DNA from 3 places in the Streptomyces sp. NPDC104202 genome. Region 3 is predicted to be linked to each of the others. Evidence: riboswitches for the same ligand, from Rfam matches in the RefSeq annotation. Region 3 holds a riboswitch; each other region holds the start of a gene.
What was found. Region 3 has a riboswitch for cobalamin ahead of cobN (cobaltochelatase subunit CobN). Riboswitches for the same ligand answer to the same signal wherever they lie in the genome.
Positions count from the first base shown of each region.

Region 1: it holds a riboswitch for cobalamin, as region 3 does, so the genes downstream of both, ACZ60W_RS12010 (ABC transporter substrate-binding protein) here and cobN (cobaltochelatase subunit CobN) in region 3, are expected to answer to the same signal.
Region 2: it holds a riboswitch for cobalamin, as region 3 does, so the genes downstream of both, ACZ60W_RS00845 (acyl-CoA thioesterase) here and cobN (cobaltochelatase subunit CobN) in region 3, are expected to answer to the same signal.

Region 1 covers NZ_JBVJMN010000013.1:98,315-108,115, reverse strand. Annotated here, with positions in the region: gene ACZ60W_RS12035 (PLP-dependent cysteine synthase family protein) at 1-532, opposite strand, end outside; gene ACZ60W_RS12030 (MoaD/ThiS family protein) at 538-816, opposite strand; gene ACZ60W_RS12025 (putative leader peptide) at 907-1,023, opposite strand; gene ACZ60W_RS12020 (ABC transporter ATP-binding protein) at 1,068-1,853, opposite strand; gene ACZ60W_RS12015 (FecCD family ABC transporter permease) at 1,850-2,929, opposite strand; gene ACZ60W_RS12010 (ABC transporter substrate-binding protein) at 2,926-3,897, opposite strand; cobalamin riboswitch at 3,939-4,072, opposite strand; gene ACZ60W_RS12005 (HD domain-containing protein) at 4,065-4,703, opposite strand; gene ACZ60W_RS12000 (GlxA family transcriptional regulator) at 4,776-5,729, shown strand; gene ACZ60W_RS11995 (M67 family metallopeptidase) at 5,720-6,145, opposite strand; gene ACZ60W_RS11990 (amino acid permease) at 6,222-7,658, opposite strand; gene ACZ60W_RS11985 (DUF2017 domain-containing protein) at 7,980-8,564, opposite strand; gene clpS (ATP-dependent Clp protease adapter ClpS) at 8,564-8,869, opposite strand; gene ACZ60W_RS11975 (nicotinate phosphoribosyltransferase) at 8,982-9,801, shown strand, end outside.
Region 2 covers NZ_JBVJMN010000001.1:179,101-188,901, reverse strand. Annotated here, with positions in the region: gene ACZ60W_RS00870 (SMI1/KNR4 family protein) at 1-86, opposite strand, end outside; gene ACZ60W_RS00865 (SCO0607 family lipoprotein) at 341-685, shown strand; gene ACZ60W_RS00860 (UBP-type zinc finger domain-containing protein) at 795-1,058, opposite strand; gene bla (class A beta-lactamase) at 1,400-2,317, shown strand; gene ACZ60W_RS00850 (hypothetical protein) at 2,646-2,966, shown strand; partial or broken gene ACZ60W_RS00845 (acyl-CoA thioesterase) at 3,236-3,568, opposite strand; cobalamin riboswitch at 3,698-3,921, opposite strand; gene ACZ60W_RS00840 (LacI family DNA-binding transcriptional regulator) at 3,972-4,964, opposite strand; gene ACZ60W_RS00835 (discoidin domain-containing protein) at 5,306-7,441, shown strand; gene ACZ60W_RS00830 (DUF1996 domain-containing protein) at 7,658-9,037, shown strand; gene ACZ60W_RS00825 (DUF305 domain-containing protein) at 9,013-9,579, shown strand; gene ACZ60W_RS00820 (helix-turn-helix domain-containing protein) at 9,657-9,801, shown strand, end outside.
Region 3 covers NZ_JBVJMN010000005.1:63,922-73,722, reverse strand. Annotated here, with positions in the region: gene ACZ60W_RS05205 (serine hydrolase) at 12-1,526, shown strand; gene ACZ60W_RS05200 (precorrin-2 C(20)-methyltransferase) at 1,539-3,032, opposite strand; gene ACZ60W_RS05195 (precorrin-8X methylmutase) at 3,029-3,682, opposite strand; gene ACZ60W_RS05190 (cobalamin biosynthesis protein CobG) at 3,679-4,941, opposite strand; cobalamin riboswitch at 5,007-5,158, shown strand; gene cobN (cobaltochelatase subunit CobN) at 5,198-8,821, shown strand; gene abc-f (ribosomal protection-like ABC-F family protein) at 9,013-9,801, opposite strand, start outside.

The sequences.
Region 1 (9,801 bases), on a different contig from region 3:
TCGTGCCGAGGCCGGCGACGAAGTGGGTGATGGAGGGCAGGTCGGCGAGGATCTCCGGCCCGGTCGTGGCGTAGTGGGCGCCCGCGTTGTCCGGGTTGCCGTACTGGTAGAGCATCACCCACGACGGGTTCTCGGCCGAGAGCTCCTTGGCGACGCGGACCGCCGTGTTGGAGCCGCCCGCCGCGGGGGACGAGACGATCTCCGCCCCCCACATGGCGAGCAGCTGGCGCCGCTCCTCGCTGGTGTTCTCGGGCATGACGCAGACGATGCGGTAGCCCTTGAGCTTGGCGGCCATGGCGAGGGAGATGCCGGTGTTGCCGCTGGTCGGCTCCAGGATGGTGCAGCCGGGCGTGAGCCGGCCGTCCTTCTCGGCCTGCTCGATCATGTGGAGCGCGGGGCGGTCCTTGACCGAGCCGGTCGGGTTGCGGTCCTCCAGCTTCGCCCAGATACGGACGTCCTCCGAGGGGGAGAGCCGGGGGAGGCGGACCAGCGGCGTGTTGCCGACCGCGGCCAGCGAGGAGTCGTAGCGCATGTGGATCAGACCATGCCGCCGGCGACGGCCGGCAGGATCGTGACGCTGTCGCCGTCCGAGAGCTTGGTGTCGATGCCGTCGAGGAAGCGGACGTCCTCGTCGTTCAGGTAGACGTTGACGAAGCGGCGGAGCTTGCCGCCGTCGACGATGCGGGCCTCGATCCCGGTGTGGCGGGACTCCAGGTCGGCGAAGAGCGCGGCGAGGGTGTCACCGCTGCCCTCGACGGCCTTCTCGCCGTCGGTGTAGGTGCGGAGGATGGTCGGGATGCGGACCTCGATGGCCATGACGTGGGCTCCTGTCGGAAGTGACGTGGTGGGCGCGCTGCTGGGGGCCCGCGCGGAGGGGTCGTACGGGGTGTGCGCTCGGCCGGTCGCTCAGAGCGCAGCGCGGGACGTACACATCGCGCTGGCGAGGCGGCACAGGTCGACGTGCAGGCGCGCAACGAGCAGGGGTGTGCCCGGAGTCTCTTCGCTCACGTCGTGGGAAACCATGGGCTCATCGTATCGATTCCCGGTCCGGGTTCCGGAATGTGATCTCACATGGTGGATGATTCCTGACCGCCTGCCGGACCGTGCTGGTAGACGACGGTCGGGCGGCCGGTCCTCGGATGGGGGATGACCTCGGCTTCCACCCCGTAGACGGCGTCCAGCAGCTCGGGGGTGAGGACCTCGTCGGGGGTGCCTCCGGTGACCAGCCGGCCCCGTTCGAGGACGTAGAGGCGGTCGCAGTACGCCCCCGCGAGGTTCAGGTCGTGGAGCGCGAGCAGGTTGGTGGTGCCCAGGGTGCGGACGAGGGCCAGGACGTCGAGCTGGTGGCGAATGTCCAGGTGGTTGGTGGGTTCGTCGAGGACGAGGAGGGCCGGGTCCTGGACGAGGGCCCGGGCGACGAGCGCGCGCTGGCGCTCGCCGCCGGAGAGGGTCGGGTACGGGCGGTCGGCGAGCTCCGCGAGGCCGACGCGGGCGAGGGCGGCGGCCGCCAGGTCCCGGTCGGCCCCGGTGTCGCCCTCCCAGAACCGCTTGTGCGGGGAGCGGCCGAGGGCGACGAGTTCGCGGACGGTGAGCTCGAACTCGGCGGCGCCGTCCTGGGGCACGGTGGCGACCCGGCGGGCGCGGGCCTTGGGCCCGAGGGCGTGGAGGTCGTCGCCGTCGAGGGCGGCGTGGCCCGCGGTGGGGACGAGGGTGCCGTAGACGCAGCGCAGGAGGGTGGTCTTGCCGCTGCCGTTGGGGCCGATGAGGCCGACGGTCTCGCCGGGGCCGACGGTGAGGTCGACGGAGCGCAGGCGCCGGCCGTACGAGATTCCGTGCAGGCGGAGTTCGGTCACAGGGGTGCCCCTTCCGGGCGGCGGCGCATCAGCCAGAGGAAGAACGGGCCGCCGGTGAGGGCGGTGAGCACGCCGACGGGGATGTCCTGGGGCGCGGCGACGGTCCGGGCGCCGAGGTCGGCGAGGACGAGGGCGAGCGCGCCGCCGAGCGCGGCGACCGGCAGGAGACGGCGGTGCGGGGCGCCGACGGCGAGGCGGGCGGCGTGCGGGGCCATCAGGCCGACGAAGCCGACGGCTCCGCTGGCGGCGACCATGACGGCGGTGACGAGGGAGGCGAGGACGAAGACGGCGGCGCGGAACCGGGCCGTGTCGAGTCCGAGGACGGTGGCGCCCTCCTCGCCGGTGAGCAGCAGGTCGAGGGGGCGGGCGAGGGTGAGGAGGACGCCGACGCCCGCGGCGAGGACGGCCGCGGGCAGGGCGAGGGTGTCCCAGCGGGCGCTGCCGAGGCCGCCGAGGGACCAGTACAGCGCCTCCTGGAACTGCTCGGGGCGCCCGGCGACGACGAGGATCAGGGTGGCGAGGGCGGACAGGACGTAGGACACGGCGACCCCGGCGAGGACGAGCCGGGCGCCGGTCATGGTGCCGCCCCGGCGCGCGAGTCCGTAGACGAGGACGAGCGCGAGGAGGGCGCCGCCGAAGGCGCCGGCGGGCAGGGCGAGGGTGGTGGTCACCCCTCCCCCGATGCCGGCGACGAGGACCAGGACGGCGCCGGCGGAGGCTCCGGAGGAGATGCCGAGGAGGAAGGGGTCGGCGAGCCGGTTGCGGACGAGGGCCTGGAGGACGGCGCCGACGACGGCGAGCCCGGCGCCGACGACGATGCCGAGCAGGACCCGGGGCAGCCGTACGTCGAGCACGATCGTGCGGTACGGCGACGGGGCCGCCCGCCCGGTGAGGGCGTCGAGGACCTGGCCGGGCGGGACGCGGACGGAGCCGAGGGCGAGGGAGGCGAGCGCGGCGGCGGCCAGCGCGAGGACGAGTCCCGCGACGACGAGGGCGTACCGCGCGGGGCGGGCGGGACCCGGGCCCGGGGCCGCCGCGCGGGCCGGGGTCCGGGCCGGGCGGAGCGCGGTGCTCACCGGGCGGGGTGGAGCTGGGCGGCGAGCTTGTCGACGGCGGCGGGGACGCGGACGCCGAGGACGGTGTCGGAGAGCGGCATCACGGCGAACCGCCGGTTCCTGATCGCCGGGACGTCCCGGAGCGCGGGGTCGTCGAGGAGCCTTCGCTTCTTCTGCTCGACGGTGGTGGTGCCGTAGTCGTAGATGACGATGACGTCCGGGCGGCGGTCGACGACCTGCTCCCAGGTGGCGTCGCCGAAGGCCTTGTCGAGGTCGGCGAAGACGTTGCGGCCGCCGGCGCGGGTGATGAGCTCGTTGCCGATGCCCTTGCCGCCGGCGGTGAACGCGGTCTTGTCGCCGCTGTCGTAGACGAAGACGGAGACGGGCCGGGTGCCGTGGAGCCGTTGCGCGGTGGCGGCGACGGTGGCGCGGGCCGAGCGGATCCAGTTCTCGGCCCGGCCGGCCACGCCGAACGTGCGCCCGGTCTCGCGCACTTCGCGGTAGAGGTCGTCGAGGGAGGGCGAACCGGTGGGGCAGTACTCGGTGTTGAGGCGGGTGGCGATGCCGGAGCGGGCGAGGTCGTCGCGGCTCCGGCCGTCCTTGGCGTCGAAGGCGGAGGAGTAACCGCCGTAGACGAAGTCGGGGTTCGCGGCGAGGAGGGCCTCCTTGGAGGGGTACTCCTTCGCGAGGACGGGGACGGTGTCGTACGCCGCGCGGTACGCCGGGAGGACGGCGTCGTCGAGGTAGGCGGTGCCGACGAGCGACTTCTCCAGGCCGAGGGCGAGCATGATCTCGGTGACGTGCTGGTTCATGGTGACCGCGCGCCGGGGCGGCGCCTGGTAGGTGTGTTCCACACCGCAGTTGGTGACGGTGTACGGGAATCCGGCGGCGGGCTTCGCGGGCGGGGCGGCTGCCTCGGGGGCGGCCGAGCAGGCGGCGAGCAGCGGGATCAGGGCGGCTGCGGACAGCAGCGGGCGACGCCAGGACATGGCGGAAACGGCCTCCTCCGGGGATTTCCACGTCCCCGATCGGCGGTGGGAGGCGGCAGGTCAGTTCCTGGCTTCCGCCTCCTTTCGGAGACGGTCACAGTGGCGGGACCGTGCCGGATTCGCACCGGCTTCCTGGGTCCTGCCGCCCTTGGGTCCCGGCCAGTCTCTCACTCCGGCCAGGACGACTCGCGGATGGTGGTCACGAAGTCGCCGGGGACGAAGCCGGGCACGTAGTGGCGCAGGACGTCGGCCTTGACGTTGCCGAAGGCGGTGTCCGGCTTGGGGGCGACGCCCTCGGCGAACGCCTCCAGGATCCGTCGCTTGAAGTCGGGGCGCGGGTGGGCGGCGACGACCGCGGCCCGGTCCTCGGGGCCGACGACGGCGGGGTCGTCGTAGCCGATGCCGAGGACGTCGTACTCGACGCCGGCCGTGACCAGGGCGACCTCGGGCTCCATGAACTCCGGGACGCCGGGGGTGGTGTGGAGGGCGATCGCGGTCCAGACGCGACGGACGGCGTCCTCGTCGGCGCCCTGCGCGCGGAGGAAGGAGGCGGCCTCCTCGGCGCCGTCGACCTCGAAGCGGCGGCCGCTGCCGCGGTGCTCCCGGCCGAGGCCGAGGTCGTGGAACATCGCGCCGACGTAGAGGAGTTCGGGGTCGAAGGCGAGACCTCGGGCGCGGCCCTGGAGGGCGCCGAAGAGGTAGACGCGGCGGGAGTGGTCGTAGACGAGGTCGCTCGTGGTGTCGCGGACGAGCTCGGTGGCGGCGGCGGCGAGCCTGCTGTCGGGGATCAGCGCGAGTGCGTTCATGGGACCAGCCTCGTCGGCGGGGCCGCACCCCCGCCATGGCCGTACGGACGGGCATCCCACAGAATCGGACACATGACGGTGCACACGGTGGTGGTGGCCGCGTTCGACGGCGTCCGGCTCCTGGACGTCTCCGCGCCCCTGGAGGTCTTCGCCACGGCGGGGTCGGGCTACGAGGTGGTGGTGTGCTCGCCCGACGGGCGGGACGTGCGGACCTCGGCCGGGCTGCGGATCGGCGCCGACCTCGCGGTGGGGGCGGTGACCGGCGCGGACACCCTGATCGTGCCCGGGGCGGTGGACGTGGAGCGGTGCGTGGCGGTGGCCCCGGTCGTGGCGGGTCTGGCGGCCCGCTCGGGGCGGGTGGCCTCGGTCTGCACGGGGGCGTTCGCGCTGGGGGCGGCGGGGCTGCTGGACGGGCGGCGGGCGACGACGCACTGGGAGCACGCGGCGGAGCTGGCCCGCCGGTACCCCGCGGCCGAGGTGGACCCGGACGCGATCCACGTGCGGGACGGAGGGGTGTGGAGCTCGGCGGGCGTGACGGCCGGGATCGACCTGTGTCTGGCGCTGGTGGAGGAGGACCGGGGACCGGAGGCGGCCCGCGCGGTCGCCCGGGACCTGGTGGTGTTCCTGCAGCGGCCGGGCGGGCAGTCGCAGTTCTCGGCGGCCTCGCGGACTCCCCCGACGGCGCATCCGGTGGTCCGTCCGCTGCTGGACGCGGTGGCCGCCGATCCGGCGGCGGACCACAGCGCCCCGGTGCTCGCGCGGCGGGCCGGGGTGAGCGCCCGGCATCTGGCCCGGCTGTTCCGGGAGCAGACGGGGGCGACGCCGGCGGGGTACGTGGAGCGGGTGCGGGTGGAGGCGGCCCGGATGCTCCTGGAGGGCGGGGCGAGCGTGACGGGCGCGGCGGCGCGCAGCGGGCTGGGCAGCGACGAGACGTTGCGGAGGGCGTTCGCCCGGCACTTCGGGGTGACGCCCTCCGCCTATCTGGCGAGGTTCCGCACGACGGCGGCGGAGGTCCCCTACGCGTAGGACTCGACGATCCGGACCTCTTCCTCGGTCACGACGCCCTCGACGATGGTGAAGGAGCGGAACTGGAAGGGGCCGGCGCCGTCGGCGTCGGCGGTGGAGACGAGGACGTAGTGGGCCTGCGGCTCGTTCGCGTACGAGATGTCCGTACGGGACGGGTAGGCCTCGGTGGCGGTGTGCGAGTGGTAGACGATCACGGGCTCCTCGTCCCGGTCGTCCATGTCGCGGTAGAGCTTGAGCAGGTCCGCGGAGTCGAACTCGTAGAACGTGGGCGAGCGGGCGGCGTTCAGCATCGGGATGAACCGTTCGGGGCGGCCGCTGCCGGCCGGGCCCGCGACCACGCCGCAGGCCTCGTCGGGGTGGTCCTCGCGGGAGTGGTCCACGATCTGGTCGTACAGGGCCCGGGTGATGGTCAGCATGCCGACAGGATAAGCAGACGGGCCGCCCCGTACCGAGGAGTGGTACGGGACGGCCCGCATGCCGGACGGTCCTGGATCAGGACCGCTTGGCGAAGGCCGCGCCTTGGGGGTTGCGGGCCTTGAGGACCAGGTAGGAGACGGCGAGGAGCAGGCCCCAGACCGGGGCGCCGTACAGCGCGACGCGGTTGCCCTCGTCCATGGCCATCGTGACGATGACCATGCCGATGAAGGCCAGCGAGAAGACGCTGAACCAGATGCCGCCGGGCGCCTTGAAGGAGGACTGGGGCAGCTCGCCGCGGTCGGCCTTGCGGCGGTAGCGGATCTGGCAGACCAGGATGACGATCCAGGCCCACATGCCGGAGATGGTGGCGAAGGAGACGACGTAGTTGAACGCCTCGCCGGGCCACTGGTAGTTGATCCAGACGCCGACCGTCATCAGCGCGGCGGAGACCGTGGTGCCGACGAGCGGGGTGCCGGACGCGGTCAGCCGGGTGAAGACCTTCGGGCCCTGGCCGTTGAGCGCCAGGTCGCGCAGCATCCGGCCGGTGGAGTACATGCCCGAGTTGCAGGAGGACAGGGCGGCCGTCAGGACGACGAAGTTGACGATGGCGGCGCCGATGCCGAGGCCCATCTTCTCGAAGGCGGCGACGAACGGGGAGACGCCCGGCTTGAACTCGGTCCACGGGACGACCGAGAGGATCATGATCAGCGCGCCGACGTAGAAGACGGCGATGCGCCACGGCACGGTGTTGATGGCCTTCGGCAGGACCGTCTTCGGGTCCTTCGACTCGCCCGCGGTGACGCCGACCAGCTCGACGGCGAGGAAGGCGAACATGACCATCTGGAGGGTCATCAGCGTCGAGAAGATGCCGTCCTCGCCGGCGAAGAAGCCGCCGAGGTCCCACAGGTGGGTGACGGAGGCGGTGTCGCCGGCGTCGGAGAAGCCGAGGGTCAGGATGCCGGCGCAGATCAGGATCATGCCGACGATCGCGGTGACCTTGACCATGGAGAACCAGAACTCCAGCTCACCGAAGAGCTTCACGGAGATCAGGTTGGCGCCGTAGAGGATCACGGTGAAGACGAGGGCGGACAGCCACTGCGGGATGTCCCACCAGTACGTCATGTAGGTGGCCGCGGCGGTGACCTCGGTGATGCCGGTGACGACCCAGAAGAGCCAGTACGTCCAGCCGGTCGCGAAGCCCGCGAAGGGGCCGATGAACTCACGGGCGTACTCGGAGAAGGAGCCCGAGACCGGGCGGTACATGAGGAGCTCGCCGAGCGCCCGCATGATGAAGAAGATGACGACGCCCGCGAGGGCGTAGGCGAGGATCAGGCTCGGTCCCGCGATGGAGATGCCCTTGCCGGCGCCGAGGAAGAGGCCGGTCCCGATGGCGCCGCCGATGGCGATCATCTGGATCTGGCGGGCGCCGAGTGCCCGGTGATAGCCCTCACCGGGTGCGGATTCCGCGGCCTCGTCGCCGTCGTGCTGCTTGTCGACCTGCACAGAGGTCATGGTGGTGCGCCTTTCTCCATGCCGATCCGCGCGACTGCGAGTGCGTCTGCCGCGGACCAGTTCCTGATCCCCCCGGATGTGGATGGAGTGCCACCGGCGGTCAGCCGGTACGAGCGCCCTCGGGAACAGGGGTGGCGTCCCCGAGCGGTCGTGAAGATTTATCACGGGGCGCGGGGCGATCGACGGAGATCCGTGTGGCGCACGCCACAGGGAAAAGGGAAGGAAAGGGACACAAGAGTGCGGGGTGGACGGTCTGATAACGCATTCGTTATCCGGATTTGAGCGTCCGCTGAGCGAACACCCCGCCGCCGGGAGGACCGGCTACGGCAGGAGGGTGCCGACGAGCGACTCCTGCAGGGCCCCCAGCCAGAGGTAGGCCATCACCATCGGCTTGCGCGGGTCGGAGTCCGGCAGCCGGTACAGCTGCTCGCTCTCCTCGTCGTCCGTGACCTCCAGACGGGTCCCGATGGTCAGCCGGAGGTCGTTGAGCGCGCCGAGCCAGGCCCGGGACTCGTCCGCGGTCAGCTTCAGGACCGCCCCGCCCTCGCCCGCCGCCTCGGCCGAGAGGCCGTCCAGGGCGCGGACCACCGCGAGGGCGTCCTCGCGCTTGCGGGTGCGCAGGTCGTTCTCGGTGTAGCGGCGGAAGTCGGAGGCGGCCGCCCGCAGCTCCTCGCTGTCGTCCCCGTACGCGTCGGGGAAGAGGCGCCGCAGGGCCGGGTCGGACGGCGGCTCGCTCGGGCCCTCGGAGAAGAGCGCGGCCAGCGGGTCCTCGTCGGCCGCGGGCTCGTCACCCGGCCCGATCAGCTCCATGAGCTGCACGGCGAGGGAGCGGAGGATGGAGATCTCGACCTCGTCGAGCGCGACGGCCGCGCCGCCGCCGGGCAGCGCCTCGAAGTGGCCGGCCATCAGAAGCGGTCCTGGGTGAGGGTCGCCCAGAGGCCGTAGCCGTGCATCGCCTGCACGTCGCGTTCCATCTCCTCACGGGTGCCGCTGGAGACCACCGCGCGGCCCTTGTGGTGCACGTCGAGCATCAGTTTGTGCGCCTTGTCCTTGGAGTAGCCGAAGTACGACTGGAAGACGTACTCCACGTAGCTCATCAGGTTGACCGGATCGTTGTGCACGAGGGTCACCCACGGCACGTCGGGTTCGGTGACCGCGGAGACCTCCTCGGCGGATTCCGTACGTTCGATCTCAATAGGCGCGACGCTCACTCACCCCATGTTGTCACCCCTGGGGGCCCGTCGCACAAACGGGGCGCGCCCGCGGCACACGGACGGCGATAGAAATCGTCACTCTGACGATTTCTGCGCTAGCATCGCTGACATGAACGCTGCGGACCTTGGGCTGCCGGTGGACGTGCCGTCGACCGCGCTCTTCACCGATCAGTACGAGCTGACCATGCTCCAGGCGGCCCTGCGGGCCGGCACCGCCGACCGGCGCTCCGTCTTCGAGGTCTTCACCCGGCGGCTGCCCGAGGGGCGGCGCTACGGAGTCCTCGCGGGAGTCGGACGCGTCCTGGACGCCGTCGAGAACTTCCGCTTCGACCCCGCCGTGCTGGGCTTCCTGCGCGAGCACGGCATCGTCGACGAGCCGACCCTCGCCTGGCTGGCCGGCTACCGCTTCTCCGGCGACATCTGGGGGTACCCCGAGGGCGAGGTGTACTTCCCCGGCTCGCCCGTGCTGCGCGTCGAGGGCTCCTTCGCCGAGTGCGTGCTCCTGGAGACGGTGATCCTCTCCATCCTCAACCACGACTCGGCCATCGCCGCCGCGGCCTCCCGCATGTCGGCCGCCGCCGGCGGGCGGCGCCTGATCGAGATGGGCGCCCGGCGCACCCACGAACTCGCGGCCGTCGCCGCCTCCCGCGCCGCCTACGTCGGCGGCTTCGACTCCACCTCGGACCTCGCGGCCGGGTTCCGCTACGGCATCCCGACCGTCGGCACCTCCGCCCACGCCTTCACCCTGCTCCACGACAGCGAGCGGGACGCCTTCCGGGCCCAGGTCGACTCGCTGGGACGCGGCACCACCCTGCTCGTCGACACCTACGACGTCGCCGAGGCCGTCCGGACCGCCGTCGAGGTGGCCGGACCCGAGCTGGGAGCGGTCCGGATCGACTCCGGCGACCTGCTGCTCGTCGCCCACCGGG
Region 2 (9,801 bases), on a different contig from region 3:
CGCTCGGCACCCATGGAGTGGCTGCGGTGAGGCTGGTAGGGCGTCTTCGCCAGCTTGGTGCGTATGCGCGCGATGCGTGAGTCCATCGGAGGATCTCTTCTCTCGTCCCACGGCACTCTACCGGCGGTCGGTCAGCGCGCCTCCGGGCGGCCGCCCCCCGGCCCTGGCCCTGGACCCGGCCCCGACCCTGACCCCGCCCCGGGGAGCCGAGCCCCCCTCACATCCCGGCGGGACCAACGGGGTTGAGGTGATCGCGCAGGTGTTCTTGAGTACGCGTACTCAGGAGCCGGGCCCCCGGGCCGGGTGAGGGTGGAGGCGTACTCGACCTCTGGAGAAGACCATGACTGCGATCCACCGCGTCCACCGCACCGTCACCGCCCTCCGGCCCCGCCCCCTCCGCATCGCCGCCGCCGCGCTCGTGGGTGCGGTCGCCGCGGTGGCGCTGAGCGGGTGCGCGGGGTGGGAGTACAAGGAGGACGTCTGCGGCGGAGGCGAGTACCCGGTGCTGTCCGTCGGAGGAACCGGCTCGGCGTGCGTGCCGGACGCGGAGGAGCCGCCCGCCGGGTACGTGCGGTACCCGGAGGGCAAGGTGCCGGAGCAGGTCGGCGACGAGTGGGACCTGTACTGGGACACCCACACGATCGACAAGGACGGAAAGATCGTCGACGCACCCGACGCGAGCTGACCCGGCGCCGGCGCGGAGGAGACCGGGCCCGCGCCGGGGACGACCCCGAGGCACCGCCGCCCAGCCCCGCCCGGCCTCCGCGGGGCATCGGGGCATCGGGTCGTCGGCGTCAGACTTCGATGAGGAACACCTCGTCCACGTGGCACCACGCCCAGGACTCGTCGGCGGCCAGCGAGACCACCACCGGATGGCCGGTCTCCGCGTAGTGGGCGTGGGCGTGCCGGCCGCGGGAGCTGTCGCAGCACCCGATGTGCCCGCAGGTCGCGCACCGGCGAAGACGGACCCAGCCGTGCCCGAGGGCCTCGCACTCCGCGCAGACCGGGGAGGCGGGGAGGTCCTGCGGTCGCGTGAGGGTCGTGACGTGCGTGCACACCGCCCCCTGGGGGCGTCCCCCGTCGGGGGCGACGCTCCACGACCCTCCCGATCGCTCCGTGGCCCCGGCGCCCGGTGTCTCCGGTCCAGCGGGCACACCGTCACTCATGATCATGATTCGTCCGCCTCCGCGCCGCCCGTCTCCGTACCCCTCACTTCACGCGCAGGCCCGGACGTGGATGCGCCCGGCCGACGGATGCGGCAAGCACCACCCACGTGTCCGTCCCTTCGCGGGTGCCACGACCGCACCCGTAGGCGGCTTGAGTGGCCCCGCGTCGAAACCGGCCGGGGGCCGGGGCGCGTGTTTCTCTGTGCAGTGATCACTCAGGAAAGGTACGAACCGTGTCGTTCGCAGGCTCTCACCCGTCCCGCCGCACCGCCCTCGCCCTCGGTGCGGGCGCCTCGCTCGCCGTCGTGTTACCGCTCGCCGGAACAGCCGGCGCCGCCCCGTCCGCGGGTCGCGGCATCACCGGCAGGCTCCGGCGCCTGGAGCGGCAGCACGCCGCGCGGCTCGGCGTCTTCGCCCACGACGTCCGTACCGGGCGCCAGGTGGCGTACCGCGCCGACGAGCGCTTCCCCATGTGTTCGGTCTTCAAGACCCTCGCCGTCGCCGCCGTGCTGCGCGACCTCGACCACGACGGCAGCTTCCTCGACCGCCGCATCCGGTACACGGCGGCCGAGGTCGAGCGCTCCGGCTGGTCGCCCGTCACGGAACTGTCCGGGAACCTGGCCCACGGCATGACCGTGGCCGAACTCTGCGACGCGACCCTGCGCTTCAGCGACAACACCGCGGCCAACCTGCTGCTGCGCGAGCTCGGCGGCCCCACCGCCGTCACCCGCTTCGCCCGCTCGATCGGGGACCGTACGACCCGCCTGGACCGGTGGGAGCCGGAACTGAACTCGGCGGAACCGTGGCGCCACACCGACACCACCACGCCCCACTCCATCGGGCGCACCTACGGCCGCCTCCTGCTGGGGGACGCGCTCCCGAGCGACGACCGGCGGCTGCTCACCGACTGGATGCTCGGCAACACCACCAGCAAGGAGCGCTTCCGCAAGGGCCTCCCCGCCGACTGGCTGCTGGCCGACAAGACCGGCGGCGGCCGCTACGGCGGCAACAACGACGCCGGTGTCACCTGGCCGCCCCACGGCGGCCCGATCGTGCTCACCGTGATGACCACCCGATTCACCGAGGACGCGGCCCCCGTCGACGCCCTGGTCGCCGACGCGGCCACCCTGGTGGCTGCCGAACTCGGCTGATCGATAGGGCGGTTCACCCTCCCCACGGATGCGCCCCCTTCGGTCCCGTCGTCGGAGATCCGGCCGGCCCGAAGGGGGCGGCTGCCGCTGCCGTGCGCGGCCCGCCCGACCCCGGGTGGCTGCTGCCGGGCGCCCGGAAGACCCGACGGCCAGGGCCGGTACGCGGATCGGCCAAGACCTCCTGCTGTGCTTGAGTGTGAGACGGCGGTGCGGGAGCAGGTTGCGAACGGGTGAGGTGTCGGTGGTGCAGGTCGTGTTCGTATGCCGGTCGTGCGCGGCTCCCTTGTCGCGGCCGCTGGTGGAGCGGGCCTGGAGGCCGCTGCCGCGGGTGAAGGGTAGGGAGCACTACACCTACGGCCCGTCGACCGTCCCCGTCGGCGCGTTCTCCGCCGACCCGGAGCCGTACGCCCCGGCCGGTTCCGCTCCCACCTGGGTGATCAATCCGCTGGACGGCGTGCTGCTGCGGCCGCACACGGACACCTCCCGGCTGTACGGATGCTGCCGTCGGGACGGGCTCGACGGGCCGAACCTGGTGTGCGGCCGGTGCGGGAGCGAGGTCGGCGTCGAGATCTCCGACTGCTGGACCGAGTACGACGTCCGGCTGCTGAGCACGGCGGTGACGCGGGGTCCGGACGGCAGGCCCTCCTGAGGCACGCGGTCCGGCACGTACGCTGAGCTCACGGACGCCCCGTCCTCACCGCTCGCGCCCTCGTGGACGATCGACACCCGGCCGGTGGAGCTGTTCGTGCAGACGGAGACGGAGACGGACACCCGATACCGAGGGTGTCCACCCAGGGGCGGACGGGCTGGTGTGATCACGGCCCCCAGCCGGTCGCCGGTGTCGGACGCCGTCGCGGGACCCGGCCGGGACCGGTCGCCCGTTCCTCAGGAGGAGCCGGGCAGGGACGCCGCGAGGGCGGGCACGGGCCGCGGATCGCCGTCGGCGTCGACGGCGACGAAGGTGAGGAACGCGGTGGCGACCTCGGTCGCGGGGCCGGAGTGGTTCCAGCGCTCGGCGGTGACCCGTACGCCGACGGTCATGGAGGTCCGGCCGGCGCGTTCGAGGCCGGCGTCGACGCTGAGCAGGTCGCCCGCCCGGACCGGGGCGAGGAACGTCATGCGGTCGACGGAGACGGTCACGGCCGGACCGTCGGCGTGGCGTCCGGCGGCCGCCGCGGCGGCGTCGTCGATGAGCTTCATCATCACGCCCCCGTGGATCGTGCCGTACAGGTTGGTGTCGTGCTCGCTCATGATGTGGGCGAGGACGACCCGGGAGTCGTCCGGCGTCTTGAGCGGGCGGGCAGGGCTGGTGACGGTGGGATCGGCCACGTCAACTCTCCTTCGCGAGTCGCGGCAGGGCTGGTCCGCACGCCAGGGGTGTCGGCGGGCGGGCAGCGGGCAGGTCTTCGGACTCGCGGGCACGTCCTCCTCGTGGAGGGCTCCTACTGGCCGTCGCTTCCCAGGTCCGGTACGTCGGACCCAGTGCTGTGTGACGGCGGTCGTTCCCGCTCACCGCTGCGGGGCAGTCCCGGATTCCCACCGGGTTCCCTCTTGCGACGCATCCCGCCTGGCGGACGGGGCGAACCAGCTGCGCGTCCCACCCTACGTCGCCCCGGCCCGGCCTCCGCTCGGCGGCGCCGGACCGGACCTGCTGTCAGGTCGACTCGCGGACCACCAGCTCGTTCGGGATGACGACCGGCTCGCGGGGGCCGCCCTCGATGAGTCCGAGAAGGAGGTGGACCGTGGCGATGGCCTGGTCGGCCATCGGGCTGCGGACGGAGGTGAGCGCCGGGGTGGTGTACGAGGCCGCCTCGATGTCGTCGAAGCCGACGACGGCCACGTCCTCGGGAACGCGGCGCCCCGCCTGGTGCAGGGTCCGCAGCGCCCCGATGGCCATGAGGTCGTTGCTCGCGAACACGGCGTCCAGCGCGGGGTCGTCGTCCAGGAGCTGCCGCATCGCCTGGGCTCCCGACGCCCGGGTGAAGTCGCCGAGCGCGACGATCGACCGGCGGCCGGTGTCCCGGAGGGCCTCGCGGTAGCCTTCGAGGCGTTCGCGTGCCTCGAACAGGTCCAGGGGTCCGGTGACGGCGGCGATCCTGCGGCGGCCGCGCTCCAGCAGATGGCGGACCGCGAGCGAGGCGCCCCCGACGTTGTCGAGGCCGGCGTAGGGCACCTGGGGCGCCGACGTGCGGTTGAACGAGGCGATCGGCAGGCCGGTCCTGGCCAGGGCCGCCGGCAGCGGGTCCGTCCCGTGCAGGGCGACGAGCATGACGCCGTCCACGTGCCGGCCGGCCACGTACTCCTCCACCCTGGCGCGGCTGCGGTCGGACTCCGCGAGCATGAGGACGACCTGCTTGCCCGCCGCTTCCAGTTCCCGGCTGACGGCGCGCACCACGGTGGAGAACAGGGGATCGTCGGAGACCACGCCCTGGGGCGGATCGGAGACGACCACGGCCACGGCGTCCGTGCGGCGGGTGACGAGGTTGCGGGCGGCCGCGTTGGGGACGTAACCGAGTTCCCGCACAGCCCGCATCACGACCTCACGGATCTGCGGGGCGACCGTCGTCTCGCCGTTGACGACGCGGGAGACGCTCGACTTGGACACGCCCGCACGCGCGGCGACCACTTCCAGCGTGGGTCGTTTCATCCCGGTCCGTTCGATCGACGACACGCGAACCGCTCGGGGAGCGTTCTCCGGCGAGAATGACGCCCCGGCGCCGCCGCTGTCAACGGCCCCGCGCGCCACGGAGACCTGCGGGCTTCCGCCGCTCACCCGCCTCCGTCCCGTTCCCCCTCTCATCCGGCAGGGACTGCTCGCCTCGTGCCTGGTGAAGCGTGAGAAACCGTTCCCCAAAAGGTCGTTGACGCGTCGATGGCGTTTCCGGCACGTGAACCAAAGCCTTGACAGCCGATACGGACCGGCCCATTCTCACCCCTCAGGGAGCGCTCCCTCGCCCGACCCCCACTTGAGGAGCCGCCGTGCGCCCGCTGCTTCGCCGCCTCGGATTACTCGTCGCCGTCGCGGCCACCCTGCTCACCGTCACCACCGCCCCCGCCACACCCGCCCCGCCCACGACCCCCGCGGCTTCCGCCCTCGCGGCCGAAGTCCCGCTGTCACAGGGCAAGTCCGTGACTGCCTCCGGCACCGAGGGCGCGTTCGCCGCCCGGAACGCCGTCGACGGAGACACCGCGACGCGCTGGTCCAGCGGCTTCACCGACGTGCAGTGGCTCCAGGTCGACCTCGGAGCCCCCGCGACGATCAGCCAGGTCACCCTCGACTGGGAGGCCGCGTACGCGAAGTCCTTCCAGGTCCAGGTGTCGAACGACGCCGTCACCTGGACGACGATCCACACGACGACGCAGGGTGCCGGGGGCAGCCAGAACCTGGCCGTCTCGGGCTCCGGGCGCTTCGTCCGCCTGTACGCCACCCAGCGCGGAACCGCCTATGGGTACTCCCTGTGGGAGTTCCAGGTCCACGGCTCCTCCGCCTCCGCCGCCTGCGGCACCGCGGACGCCGCACGGGGACGGCCCGCCACCGCCTCCAGCGCCGAAGGGGCGTTCGGCGCCCCGAACGTCGTCGACGGGGACCCCGGTACCCGTTGGTCCAGCGCGTTCAGCGACCTCCAGTGGCTCCAGATCGACCTGGGTGCCACGAAGCAGCTCTGTGGCGTGACCCTCGACTGGGAGGCCGCGTACGCGAAGTCCTTCCAGGTCCAGGTGTCGAACGACGCCGCCACCTGGACGACGATCCACACCACGACGCAGGGTGGCGGGGGCAGCGAGAACCTGGCCGTCTCGGGCTCCGGACGCTTCGTCCGCCTGTACGCCACCCAGCGCGGAACCGCCTACGGCTACTCGCTCTGGACCTTCGCCGTCCGCACCACCACCAGCGACGGCGGCAACGGCGACGTGCTGCTCTCCTACGGACGACCCGGCGCGGCCTCCACCTCGCAGAGCGACCAGAACTGCTGGGAATGCACGCCCGCCCGCGCCTTCGACCGCGACCCGGCCTCCCGCTGGGCCACCAGCTCCACCAACGGCTGGACGGACCCTGCCTGGATCTCCGTGGACCTCGGAGCCCCCGCGCAGATCAACAAGATCGTGCTGCAGTGGGACCCGGCCTACGCCAAGTCCTTCCAGATCCAGGTCTCGTCGAACGGCACCGACTGGACGCCGATCTACTCGACCACGAACGGAACGGGGCTCAAGCAGACCCTCCAGGTCTCCGGCACCGGCCGCCACGTCCGGATGTACGGCACCGAACGCGCCACCCCCTACGGATACTCCCTCTGGGAGTTCCAGGTGTACGGCACCGGCGGCGCCCCGAACCCGGCCCCGCCGCTGCCGGCCGACCCCGCGACGCCGCCACGACTCGTCTGGAGCGACGAGTTCGACGGCGCGGCCGGCGGCAAGCCCGACCCGGCCAAGTGGAAGGCCGACCCCGGCACCGGGCAGAACGGCGAACTGCAGTACTACACCGACCACGACAACGCCGCACTCGACGGCGCGGGCCACCTCGTCATGGAGGCCCGCAAGCAGGCCACTGCCGGCAAGGGATGCCCGCCCGACCCGCTCACCGGCAGCACCACCTGCCAGTACACGTCCGCCCGCATGAACACCGGCTCCACCTTCCAGTTCACCTACGGCCGGGTGGAGGCCCGCATCAAGGTCCCCAAGGGCAACGGACTCTGGCCCGCGTTCTGGATGATGGGCGGCGACTTCCTCACCGGACGGCCGTGGCCCTACAACGGCGAGATCGACATCATGGAGATCCTCGGCAAGGACGTGAAGACCGCGTACTCCACCGTCCACGCGCCCGCCTACAACGGCGGCGGAGGAGTCGGCTCGCCGTACAAGCTCCCCCAGGACGCCGACTTCTCCGACGACTTCCACACCTGGACCGCCGACTGGACGAGCAAGGGAATCGTCTACGGCCTCGACGGACGCACCGTCTTCACCCTCGACAAGGAACAGGTGGAGGCGACCCGGGGGCCCTGGATCTTCGACCACCCGCACTACATGATCCTCAACCTCGCGGTCGGCGGCGACTGGCCCGGCCCGACCGACACCACCACGCCGTTCCCCTCGAGGCTGCTCGTCGACTACGTACGCGTCTACCGGTAGCCCCGGCGGCGTGAGCCCGGGCGTCCGCGCCGGTCACCCCGTACCCGCGACCGGCTCCGCCCCTCACCCGTGGCGCGCCCGATCCACCGCCCGCCGCCGGTGTCCGCCCCCAGGCACCGGCGGCAGGCTCCGCCGCGCCCACGGCGCGCCCCTCCGCTCCCACGCCCCAGAGGAATGGCGCGCCCCCGCTCCCTCCCACACCCCAGAGGAACCGACATGCGCCGACCATCCGTCCACCTCTACACCCTGATGGCGGGAGCGCTGGCCGTCGTCCTGGCCGCCGCGCTCGGCATCACCCTCACCGCCAAGACCGCATGGGCCGCCACCCTCGTCGTCCAGGCCGAGTCCTACGCCGCGCAGTCCGGCGTGGGCGTCGAGCCGACCGTGGACACCGACGGCGGACAGAACGTCGCCTACCTCGCCGACGGCGACTGGATGCGCTTCGACAACGTCGACCTGGGCGCCGCCGGCCCCCTGACGGCCTCCGCCCGGATCGCCTCCGCCACCGGCGGCCCCGGCACCGTGGAACTGCGCACCGGATCGCCGACCGGCCCGCTCCTCACCAGCTTCGCCATCACCCCCACGGGCGGCTGGCAGAGCTGGGCGACCCGCACCGCCACCGTCTCCTCCCCTCCCACGGGCCCGCAGACGCTGTACGTGCTCCTCCGCAGCACCACGCCCGGCGACTTCGTCAACATCAACTGGTTCTCGTTCGACAACGGCACCGGCGGCGGAGGCACCGCGCCCGGCTGGGTCGCCCTCGACCAGACCGCGTGGAACGCCCAACTGGCACAGTTCCGCGCCATGACCCCGGCCCCCGTCCCCGCCGGAGTCGTCCGAGTGCCCGAGTTCAACGCCACCTGCACCTACAGCCACTCCAAGCCCGACGACCCGATCGTCGCCCCCGGCCTGCCCGGCGCGTCCCACATGCACAGCTTCTTCGGCAACAAGAGCACCGACGCCTTCACCACCACCCAGAGCCTGCTGGCCAACCCGGGCACCAGCTGCACGCCGGCCAAGGACCTGTCCGCCTACTGGATCCCCACCCTCTACCAGGGCGGCAAGGCCGTCGAGAGCGACGGCATGATCGTCTACTACGGTTCCCGGCTGCCCGACCCCGCCGCGACCGTGCCCTTCCCCCAGGGCTTCCGCATGATCGCCGGCAACGCCAAGTCACAGGTCCCCACTCCGGCCGGCTCCGCCAACCAGTTCTTCTGCGCCGGTGAGGGCGGAGAGATCGGACGCAGCGCCGACGGCAACTGGCCGGTCTGCGCACCGACCGCCAAGCTCGTCTACCAGCTGGTCTTCCCCGACTGCTGGGACGGGAAGCACCTCGACAGCCCGGACCACAAGTCGCACGTCGCCTACACCTACACCGGCTCGTGCAGCGGCGACCACCCGGTCGCCATCCCCTCCGTCTCCTTCGTCATCTCGTTCCCGACCTCCGGGAGCGCCGCCGGCTTCTCCCTCTCCTCCGGCATGGCGTCGTCCATCCACGGCGACTTCTTCAACGCCTGGGACAACGCCGCACTCGGCCGGCGGGTCAAGGACTGCATCACGCAGAGCGCCAAGTGCAACTCCGCCGGAACCTTCTGACCCTCCGGGCGTGGGCCCTGCTCGCGGCACTCGCCGTCACCGGCTGCACTCCGCAGCCGGTGACCGCCGCGCCGCGAGCGGCGGCCTTCAACGCCACCGACACCGCCTGGATCCAGCTCATGATCCCCATGAGCGAACGCGCACACCGACTGACCGCCCTGGCCCCCACCCGCACCACCGACCCGGACCTCGCCGACCTCGCCTCCCGCGCCGACACCCGCCTGCGAGCGGAAGAAGCCGACCTGCGCGCCCTCCTGGACCTCTCCGGCGTCCCCGACACCCGCCCCCACGAAGGGCACACCATGCCGGGCATGGTCGGTCTCGACACCCTCCGCAGGGCGCAGGCCGCGACCGGCAAGGAGTTCGACCGGCTCCTCGTCGAGGCCCTCCACTCCCACTTCGCCCAGTCCAGAACCCTCTGCCTCGGCGAACGGACCTCGGGCGGCGCCCAGGAGGCCAAGGACCTCGCCGCGACGATCGAACGCAACGCCGCGGAGACACTCGCCCGGCTCACCCCGGCCTCCTCCCCGGTGCGCCCGTGAGGAGGATCACCGCGCCCGGCCGGAGGGTCCGGGCCGGCGCACGAACGACGGCGAGCGCTGCCCGTACCCTTCCGCACGTGACCACTGTTGCCCTGGCCATCACCGACGGCATGCTGCACCTCGAACTGTCGCTGGCGATGGAGGTGTTCGGTGCCGATCCGCCGCACCTCGTCGATCCCTGGTACGACTTCACGCTCTGCGGGCCGCGGGCCGTCCGGGTCG
Region 3 (9,801 bases):
TCGTGGCGCTGATGGGCGCCGCTCCGGGCCCCTCCCCCTCGCCGACGCCCGAGCCGCCCCCCGCGCAGCCGCCACCGGTCCTCGACCGGGCGGACGTGGAACGGGCCGTCGGGCGGCTCGACGCGGACGTCGCGGCGATGATGAAACGGACCGGGGTACCGGGGGTGTCCGTCGCGGTGGTGTACCAGGGCAAGGTGGTGCACCTCAAGGGCTACGGGGTGCGGGAGGCGGGCAAGCCGGCCCGGGTGGACGCGGACACCGTGTTCCAGCTGGCGTCCGTCTCGAAGCCGATCGCGTCGACGATCGTGTCGGGTGCGGTGGGGACGGAGGGCTGGCAGAAGCCGGTGGCGCCGGAGCTGCCGGAGTTCCGGCTGAAGGACCCGTGGGTGACCTCGCACATGACGGTCGCGGACCTGTTCTCCCACCGGAGCGGGCTGCCGGACCACGCGGGGGACCTGCTGGAGGACCTGGGGTACGACCGGGACTACGTCCTGGCGCACCTGCGGTACGAGCCGCTGGCGCCGTTCCGGGCGAGTTACGCGTACACGAACTTCGGTCTGACGGGGGCGGCGGAGGCCGTCGCCGCGGAGAAGGGCGTGGCGTGGGAGAAGCTCGCCGAGGACACGCTGTACCGGCCGGCGGGGATGAACGACACCAGTTCGAGCTTCCGGGACTTCGAGGAGAACCCCGACCGGGCCGTGGGGCACGTGAAGGAGCCCGACGGGACGTGGAAGGCGCGCTACGTGCGGGACCCGGACGCCCAGTCGCCGGCCGGCGGGGTGAGTTCGTCGGCGCGGGACATGGCGGTGTGGCTGCGGCTGCAGCTGGGGGACGGGACGCTGGACGGTCGGCGGATCGTCGACGCGGAGGCGCTCGAACTGACCCATCACCCCGAGGCCGTGTCCTCCCCGGCACGGGCGCCGGCGGGCAGGACCGGCTTCTACGGACTCGGCTGGAACGTGTCGTACGACGACGAGGGCCGGCTGAGGCTGTCGCACACCGGCGCGTTCGCGGAGGGCGCCCACACCAACGTGACGATGCTGCCGGGCGAGGAGCTGGGGATCGTCGTCCTCACGAACGGGTCGCCGGTCGGCGTCGCGGACGCGGTCGCCCTGGACTTCTTCGACACCGCGCAGGAGGGGAAGCCCAGCCGGGACTGGATGCCGCTCGTCAACGCGCTCTACGAGCAGGAGGCGGACGCCGGCCGGTCGCCGACGGACTACGCCCATCCGCCGGCCGACGCCTCCGCCGCGAAGTCCGCCGACGCGTACGCCGGCACGTACACCAATGACTACTACGGGCGGATGACGGTGGCCGAGGACGACGGCGGCCTGGTGCTGCGTCTGGGGCCGGAGCCCCAGACGTACCGGCTGACGCACTACTCCGGCGACACGTTCAGCTTCCCGACGCGAGGGGAGAACGCCGTCGGTCTCACCGGCGTGACGTTCTCCCCCGACGGGAGGACCGTCCGCGTCGAGTACCTGGACCAGGAGGGGCTGGGCACCTTCACCCGCACGTCCTCCTAGCGGCGGGCTCGCTCAGCCGTACCGCCGCGGGGTCCAGGCGATGGTGTGGCCGTCGGCGCGGGTGACGGCGCGGGTCTGGGAGGAGCCGACGAGGAGGAGGGTGCGCATGTCGACCTCGGAGGGTTCCAGGGTCTTCAGGGTGAGGACCCGGACGGACTGCTCGGGGCCGCCGACGTCGCGGGCGACGACCACGGGGGTCTCCGGGGAGCGCAGTTCGAGCAGGAGGTCGCGGGCGGCGGCCACCTGGTGGGTGCGGGAGCGGGAGCCCGGGTTGTAGAGGGCGATGACCAGGTCGGCGGAGGCGGCGGCGCGGAGCCGGGCCTCGATGACGTCCCACGGCTTGAGCCGGTCGGAGAGGGAGATCGTGGCGTAGTCGTGGCCGAGGGGGGCGCCCGCTGCGGCGGCCGCCGCGTTGGCGGCGGTCACCCCGGGGAGGACCCGGACGGGGACGTCCGCGTACTCCGGCTCGCAGGCGACCTCCAGGACGGCGGTGGCCATGGCGAAGACGCCCGGGTCGCCGCCGGAGACGACCGCGACCTTCCGGCCGCGGCGCGCCAGGTCGAGGGCGAACTCGGCGCGCTCGGACTCGACCTTGTTGTCGGAGCCGTGGCGGATCTGGCCGGGCCGGAGCACCGGCACCCGGTCGAGGTAGGTGGTGTAGCCGACGAGGACGTCCGCGTTGACGAGCGCGCCGCGCGACTCGGGGGTCAGCCAGGGCGCGCCGGCGGGGCCGGTGCCCACGACGACGACCTCGCCGCGCTCCCGCGCGGGGGGTTCCTCGTCGACGCGGGAGGGCAGGACGGCGACGGAGAAGTACGGGACGGACTCCGGGTCCACCCCGGCCAGGGCGCCGGTCCGCTCGCCGGGCATGAACGCCCGCTCCACGTACCGCGCGTCGTCGAGGCGGCCGGCCCGCTCCAGGGCCCTGCGCACGGTGGGGAAGGTGCGGCCGAGCTTCATCACGACCGCCGAGTCGGTGCCCGCGAGACGGGCCGTCAGCTCGTCCTCCGGCAGGGTGCCGGGGATGATCGTGAGGACCTCCTCCGCCTCGCACAGCGGCTCCCCGAGCCGGGCGGCGGCGGCGCTGACCGAGGTGACGCCGGGGATGACGGTGGTGTCGTAGCGGTCGGCGAGCCGCTTGTGCATGTGCTGGTACGAGCCGTAGAACAGCGGGTCGCCCTCGGCGAGGACGGCGACGGTGCGGCCGGCGTCGAGGTGGGCGGCGAGGCGGGCCGCGGCCTCCTCGTAGAAGTCGTTCAGGGCGCCCCGGTAGCCCCCCGGGTGGTCGGTGGTCTCCACCGTGAGCGGGTACATCAGCCGCTCCTCGATCTGGTCCTCGCGGAGGTGCTCCGCGGCGATCGAGCGGGCGATGGAGCGGCCGTGGCGGGCCGAGTGGTAGGCGACGACGTCGGCGGCGGCGATGGCCTTCACCGCGGCGACGGTCATGAGGTCCGGGTCGCCGGGGCCGAGGCCGACGCCGTACAGCTTTCCGGTCACGGTGGTCATGCCTGGATCTCCGCTTCGTGGGCGATCGCGTTGATCGCGGCGGCCGTCATGGCGCTGCCGCCGCGCCGGCCGCGGACGACGAGGTAGTCGAGGCCGAGGTCCTGGTCGGCGAGCGCGTCCTTGGACTCGGCGGCGCCGATGAACCCGACGGGTATGCCGAGGACGGCGGCGGGCCTCGGCGCGCCCTTCGCGACCATCTCCAGGAGGTGGAAGAGGGCGGTGGGGGCGTTGCCGATGGCGACGACGGAGCCTTCGAGGCGGTCCCGCCACAGTTCGAGGGCGGCGGCCGAGCGCGTGGTGCCGAGCTCGGCGGCGAGCGCGGGCACGGCCGGGTCGGAGAGCGCGCAGATCACCTCGTTGTCGGCGGGCAGCCGCTTGCGGGTGACGCCGCTGGCGACCATCTGGGCGTCGCACAGGATCGGCGCGCCGGCCCGGAGGGCCTCGCGGGCCCGGGAGACGACCTGCGGCGAGTAGGCGATATCGCGTACGAGGTCGGTCATGCCGCAGGCGTGGATCATCCGGACCGCCACCTGGGCGACGTCGGCGGGCAGGCCCGCCAGATCCGCCTCGGCGCGGATCGTGGCAAAGGACCGGCGGTAGATCTCCGCCCCGTCCTTCTCGTAGTCGAACATCCTGGTGCTCTCGCTCATCTCGTCGGGTTCGTGCGGGCGGTGGCGACCGCTTCGGTCAGGGAGGTGCGGGGGGTGGGGAGGCCGTCCACCAGATAGGCGTCCTCGCCGGTGGCGAGGACCTCGACCCAGTCGCCGTGCGGGTGCCCGCAGCGGCGCGCGCACCCCGAGAAGTGCACGGGCAGCGGCCCCGGCGGCGCGGCGAGCGCGTCCGCCCGGACGTCGGCGAGGGACTTGGCGCAGCCGGGCCGGCCGGTGCAGGCGGTGACGCCCGCCCCGGGTGCCCCGGGCCGGGTGACGAGTCCGTGCCGCTCCAGCTCCCGCAGCCTCTCTTCGGCGGTCGGGGGCGTCGGGCCGGCCGGGTGCTCCGGGTCGACGACGACCACTCCGCGCCAGGGGGTGAGGCGGAGTTCGGCGGCCGGCGCCAGGGCCCGCAGCTGGGCGGCGGTCAGCCGGCCGAGCGGCGCGAGGACGTGCAGGCCGCCGGGGAGCGCCCCGGGGGCGGGCGGCGGGGAGACGGTGAGCGGCGGCGGTACGGGGACGGGCTCCGCCCCGACCCCGGCGCGGGCCAGGGCCCCGGCCCACCGCGGTACGTGGGTGTCGGGCAGTTCCCGCGGCCGCCAGGCCCCGGTGCCGGCCGCCTCGGCGGCGTCGAGGAAGGCGAGGGCGGCGGCGAGGGCGGCGCGGACGGCGTCGGCGGCGTCGATCCGGAAGGCCGCGGGGCCGAGCCGCAGCAGGGCGGTCCCGGCGGGCTCTGCGACCAAGCTCACATCGCCGCCGAGTCCGGCCACCTCGCCGCGGCCGTCGTCGAGGACGAACAGGAACCGTCCCGAAAGGGACGCGGCCCGGGGCTCGGCGCAGAGGCCGGCGTCCAGCCCGCGGGCCCACAACTGCACGTCGGCGCGGCCGAGTCCGCCGAGTCCGGCGGTGGGCGAGGCGATGACGTTGCGGACGCGTTCGTGGGTCGGGGAGGGCAGCAGGTCGGCCGCGGCGAGCAGCTCCGCGAGCCGGGCCCCGCACCCCTCCGGAAGGCCGCGCAGCTCCGCGTTGCCGCGCGAGGTGACGCTGATCCGCCCGTCGCCGAGGGTCTCCGCCGCGTCGGCCAGCACATGTGCCTGACGTGACGTCAGGCGGCCTGCGGGGAGCCGGAGTCGGGCCAGCCGGCCGTCGTCGGCCGCGTGCAGGCGCAGCGCCCCGGGGCAGGCGTCGCCACGGTCCCGTATGCGAGGTTCGCCCGGTTCGGGCGGCGGGGGTGGGGTGGGCGGCATGGCGGCGAGCATACCCACGGGAAACCGGCCGACCACCGGGTGTGATCCTGCCGACCCTTCGGCCCCCCGACGGCACGATCTACTATGCAGACGGCATGGGGTCCCAGGACCCCGGGGAGGAAGCCCGGTGAGAATCCGGCGCGGTCCCGCCACTGTGAGCCCGTACCGGTCGTGCCTCGGCACCACCCGGGACGGGTGAGTCAGGAACTCCCGCCATCCACACGACCACCCGGGGCGCGGACAACCCCGAGGAAGGCCTGCGCACGCCATGCTTCTGCTGCTGTCGCACTCCGACACCGACCTGCTCAGCGCCCGCGCGGCGAACGCCGGATCCGCCGGCGGCCCGGTCGAGTACCGCTTCGCCAACCCCTCCCGCCTTCCCCTCGCCGACCTGGCCGGCCTCCTCGACGAGGCCGAACTCGTCGTCGTCCGCCTCCTCGGCGGCCTCCGCTCCTGGCAGGAGGGGCTCGACGCGATCCGGGCCACCGGAAAGCCGCTCGTCGTCCTCAGCGGCGAACAGGCCCCCGACGCCCAGCTGATGGAGGCGTCCACCGTCCCCGTCGGCGTCGCCACCGAGGCGCACGCCTACCTGGCGCACGGCGGCCCCGCCAACCTGGAGCAGCTGGCCCGCTTCCTCTCCGACACGGTCCTCCTCACCGGCCACGGCTTCGAGGCCCCGGCCGCCGCCCCCACCTGGGGCGCGCTGGACCGCACCCCGCGCCGCACCGACGGCCCGACCGTCGCCGTGCTCTACTACCGCGCCCACCACATGAGCGGCAACACCGCCTTCGTCGGCGCCCTCTGCGAGGCGATCGAGGACGCCGGCGCCCGCGCCCTGCCGCTCTACGTCGCCTCCCTGCGCGCCCCCGAGGCCGCACTCGTCGACACCCTGCGCACCGCCGACGCCATCGTCACCACCGTCCTCGCCGCCGGCGGCACCAAGCCCGCCGAAGCCCAGGCCGGCGGCGACGAGGAGGCCTGGGACGCGGGCGCGCTCGCCGCGCTCGACGTGCCGATCCTCCAGGCGCTCTGCCTGACCGGCTCGCGGTCCGCGTGGGAGGAGAACGACGAGGGCCTCTCCCCGCTGGACGCCGCCAGCCAGGTCGCGGTGCCCGAGTTCGACGGCCGGCTCATCACCGTCCCGTTCTCCTTCAAGGAGATCGACGAGGACGGCCTGCCCGCGTACGTCGCCGACGCCGAACGCGCGGCCCGCGTCGCGGGGATCGCCGTCCGGCACGCCCGGCTGCGCCACATCCCCAACGCCGAGAAGAAGCTGGCGCTCGTCCTCTCCGCGTACCCCACCAAGCACTCCCGCATCGGCAACGCGGTCGGCCTCGACACCCCCGCCTCCGCCGTCGCCCTGCTCCGCCGGCTGCGCGAGGAGGGCTACGACTTCGGACCGGAGGAGGACCTCCCCGGCGTGGTCTCCGGCGACGGCGACGAGCTGATCTACGCCCTCATCGAGGCCGGCGGCCACGACCGCGACTGGCTCACCGACGAACAGCTCGCCAAGAACCCGGTGCGCATCCCCGCCGCCGACTACAAGCGCTGGTACGCGACCCTGCCCGAGGAGCTGCGCACCCACGTCGAGGAGCACTGGGGCCCCGCGCCCGGCGAGATGTTCCTCGACCGCTCCCGCAACCCGGAGGGCGACATCGTCCTCGCCGCCCTGCGCCGCGGGAACCTGCTGGTCCTCATCCAGCCGCCGCGCGGCTTCGGCGAGAACCCGATCGCGATCTACCACGACCCCGACCTCCCGCCCTCCCACCACTACCTGGCCGCCTACCGCTGGATCGCCGCCCGCGCCGAGGACGGCGGCTTCGGCGCCGACGCCATGGTCCACCTCGGCAAGCACGGCAACCTGGAGTGGCTGCCCGGCAAGAACGCCGGCCTGTCCGCCGCCTGCGGCCCCGACGCGGCCCTCGGCGACCTGCCGCTCGTCTACCCCTTCCTCGTCAACGACCCCGGCGAGGGCACCCAGGCCAAGCGCCGCGTCCACGCCACGCTCGTCGACCACCTGGTGCCGCCGATGGCCCGCGCCGACTCGTACGGCGACATCGCGCGGCTGGAGCAGCTGCTCGACGAGTACGCGCAGATCTCCTCCATGGACCCGGCGAAGCTGCCCGCGATCCGCGCCCAGATCTGGACGCTGATCCAGGCCGCCAAGCTCGACCACGACCTCGGCCTCCAGGAGCGCCCCGAGGACGACGGCTTCGACGACTTCCTGCTGCACGTCGACGGCTGGCTGTGCGAGGTCAAGGACGCCCAGATCCGCGACGGCCTGCACGTCCTCGGCGGCGCCCCGGCCGGCGAGGCCCGGGTCAACCTGGTCCTCTCCATCCTGCGCGCCCGCCAGATCTGGGGCGGCACCCAGGCGCTGCCCGGCCTACGCGAGGCCCTCGGCCTGGACGAGTCGGCCGCCACCCGCACCACCGCCGACGAGGCGGAGGCCGCGGCCCGCGCGCTGGTCGAGGCGATGGAGGCGGCCGACTGGTCGGCGGACGCCGTCGGGACGGTCGCCGCCGCCCACGGCCCGGAGGTCCGGTCCGTCCTGCGCTTCGCCTGCGAGCAGGTCGTGCCGCGCCTCGCCGCCACCACCGACGAACTGGCGCACGCCGTACACGCCCTGAACGGCGGCTTCGTCCCCGCCGGGCCGTCCGGCTCCCCGCTGCGCGGTCTGGTCAACGTCCTGCCGACCGGCCGGAACTTCTACTCGGTCGACCCCAAGGCCGTGCCGTCCCGGCTCGCCTGGGAGACCGGCCAGGCGCTCGCCGACTCGCTCCTGGAGCGCTACCGCACCGACAACGGCACCTGGCCGACCTCGGTGGGCCTCTCCCTGTGGGGCACGAGCGCGATGCGGACGGCGGGCGACGACGTCGCCGAGGCCCTCGCGCTGCTCGGCGTCCGCCCGCTGTGGGACGAGGCGTCCCGCCGCGTCAACGGCCTGGAGCCGATCCCGCTCGCCGAGCTCGGCCGCCCGCGCGTCGACGTCACCCTGCGCATCTCCGGCTTCTTCCGGGACGCGTTCCCGCACGTCATCGGCCTCCTCGACGACGCCGTCCGGCTCGTCGCCGGCCTGGCGGACGAGTCCGCCGAGGACAACTACGTCCGGGCGCACGCGCAGGCCGACCTCGCCGAGCACGGCGACGAGCGGCGCGCCACCACCCGCATCTTCGGCTCCCGCCCCGGCACGTACGGCGCGGGCATCCTCCAGCTGATCGACTCGCGGGACTGGCGCACCGACGCCGACCTCGCCGAGGTGTACACGGTGTGGGGCGGGTACGCCTACGGCCGCGGTCTCGAAGGCCGCCCGGCCCGGGCCGAGATGGAGACGGCGTACAAGCGGATCGCGGTCGCCGCGAAGAACACGGACACCCGCGAGCACGACATCGCCGACTCCGACGACTACTTCCAGTACCACGGCGGCATGGTCGCGACCGTCCGCGCGCTCAAGGGCACCGCCCCCGAGGCGTACATCGGCGACTCGACCCGCCCCGAGACCGTCCGCACCCGCACCCTCGTCGAGGAGACCTCCCGGGTCTTCCGGGCCCGCGTGGTCAACCCGCGCTGGATCGAGGCCATGCGCCGCCACGGCTACAAGGGCGCCTTCGAGCTGGCGGCCACCGTCGACTACCTCTTCGGGTACGACGCCACGACGGGCGTCGTCGCCGACTGGATGTACGACAAGCTGACGCAGGAGTACGTCCTCGACCCGGAGAACCAGGCCTTCCTCAAGGAGGCCAACCCCTGGGCCCTGCACGGCATCGCCGAGCGGCTCCTGGAAGCCGAGTCCCGCGGCATGTGGGAGAAGCCGGACCCGGAGACCCTGGCCGCCCTGCGCCAGGTGTACCTGGAGACCGAGGGCGACCTGGAGGGCCCGGACGAGGACTAGGGCCTGTCGTCACCATCCCCTCTGCCCCGCGACGCCTGGCACGCGCTCTCGCCGCACCGGGCGAAAGCGCGAGTACGCCCCGTACGAGCACTTCCCCCCGGCACACCGAGAGCACGCACCAGACGCCGCAGGGCCGCCCTCCGGGCAACGAGGGGATGGTGACGACACCCCCTAGGGGGTGTCCGGGGGTGTCATCCCCCGGACGGCACGAGGGCCGGGGCCAGTTCGAGGCGGCGGCCCCGGAAGCCCCTCCTGAGCCGCCGGTCGTGACTGACCACGACCAGCGTGCCCCGGTACCCCGCGAGCGCGGCCTCGATCTCCTCCACCAGAGCCGGTGCGAGGTGGTTGGTCGGCTCGTCGAGGAGGAGCAGGTCGGCCGGTGACGCCACCAGCCGGGCCAGCTCCAGCTTCCGCCGCTGTCCGGTCGACAGGTACCGGACGGGGGTCGTCAGGTCCCGGGCGGAGAAGAGCCCGAGGGCGAGCAGTTCGTCCGCGCGGTCTTCCCCGAAGGCCTCGCACACCGTACGGGGGTCGGTGGGCGGGGCCGTCTCCTGGCGGAGCGTCCCGACGCGGGCCGGTGTCCGCACCGTGCCCGCGTCCGGGACGAGTTCGCCCGCGAGGACCTTCAGGAGGGTGGTCTTCCCGGCGCCGTTCGGACCGGTGACCAGGAGCCGTTCGCCCGGGTCGAGGCGGAGGGCGTCCAGCCGCAGCCTGCCCTCCACCCGCACGTCGGCCAGGTCGACCGGGGCTCCCTCGCCCACGAGCTCCGCCCGGAACCGCAGCGGTTCGGGAGGCGCGGGGACGGGGTCGGCGGTGAGCCGGGCGAGCCGCTCGCGGGCCGCCCGGATGCGGCTCATCGCCCCGTGCGCCCGCGACCGGGCACGGAAGGCGCCCGCCCCGCTGAAGGCCGCGGGGGCCTTGCGGGGGATGGCGGAGAAGCGGTCGATGTGACGGTCCGCGAGGGCCGTGTACCGGGCGAG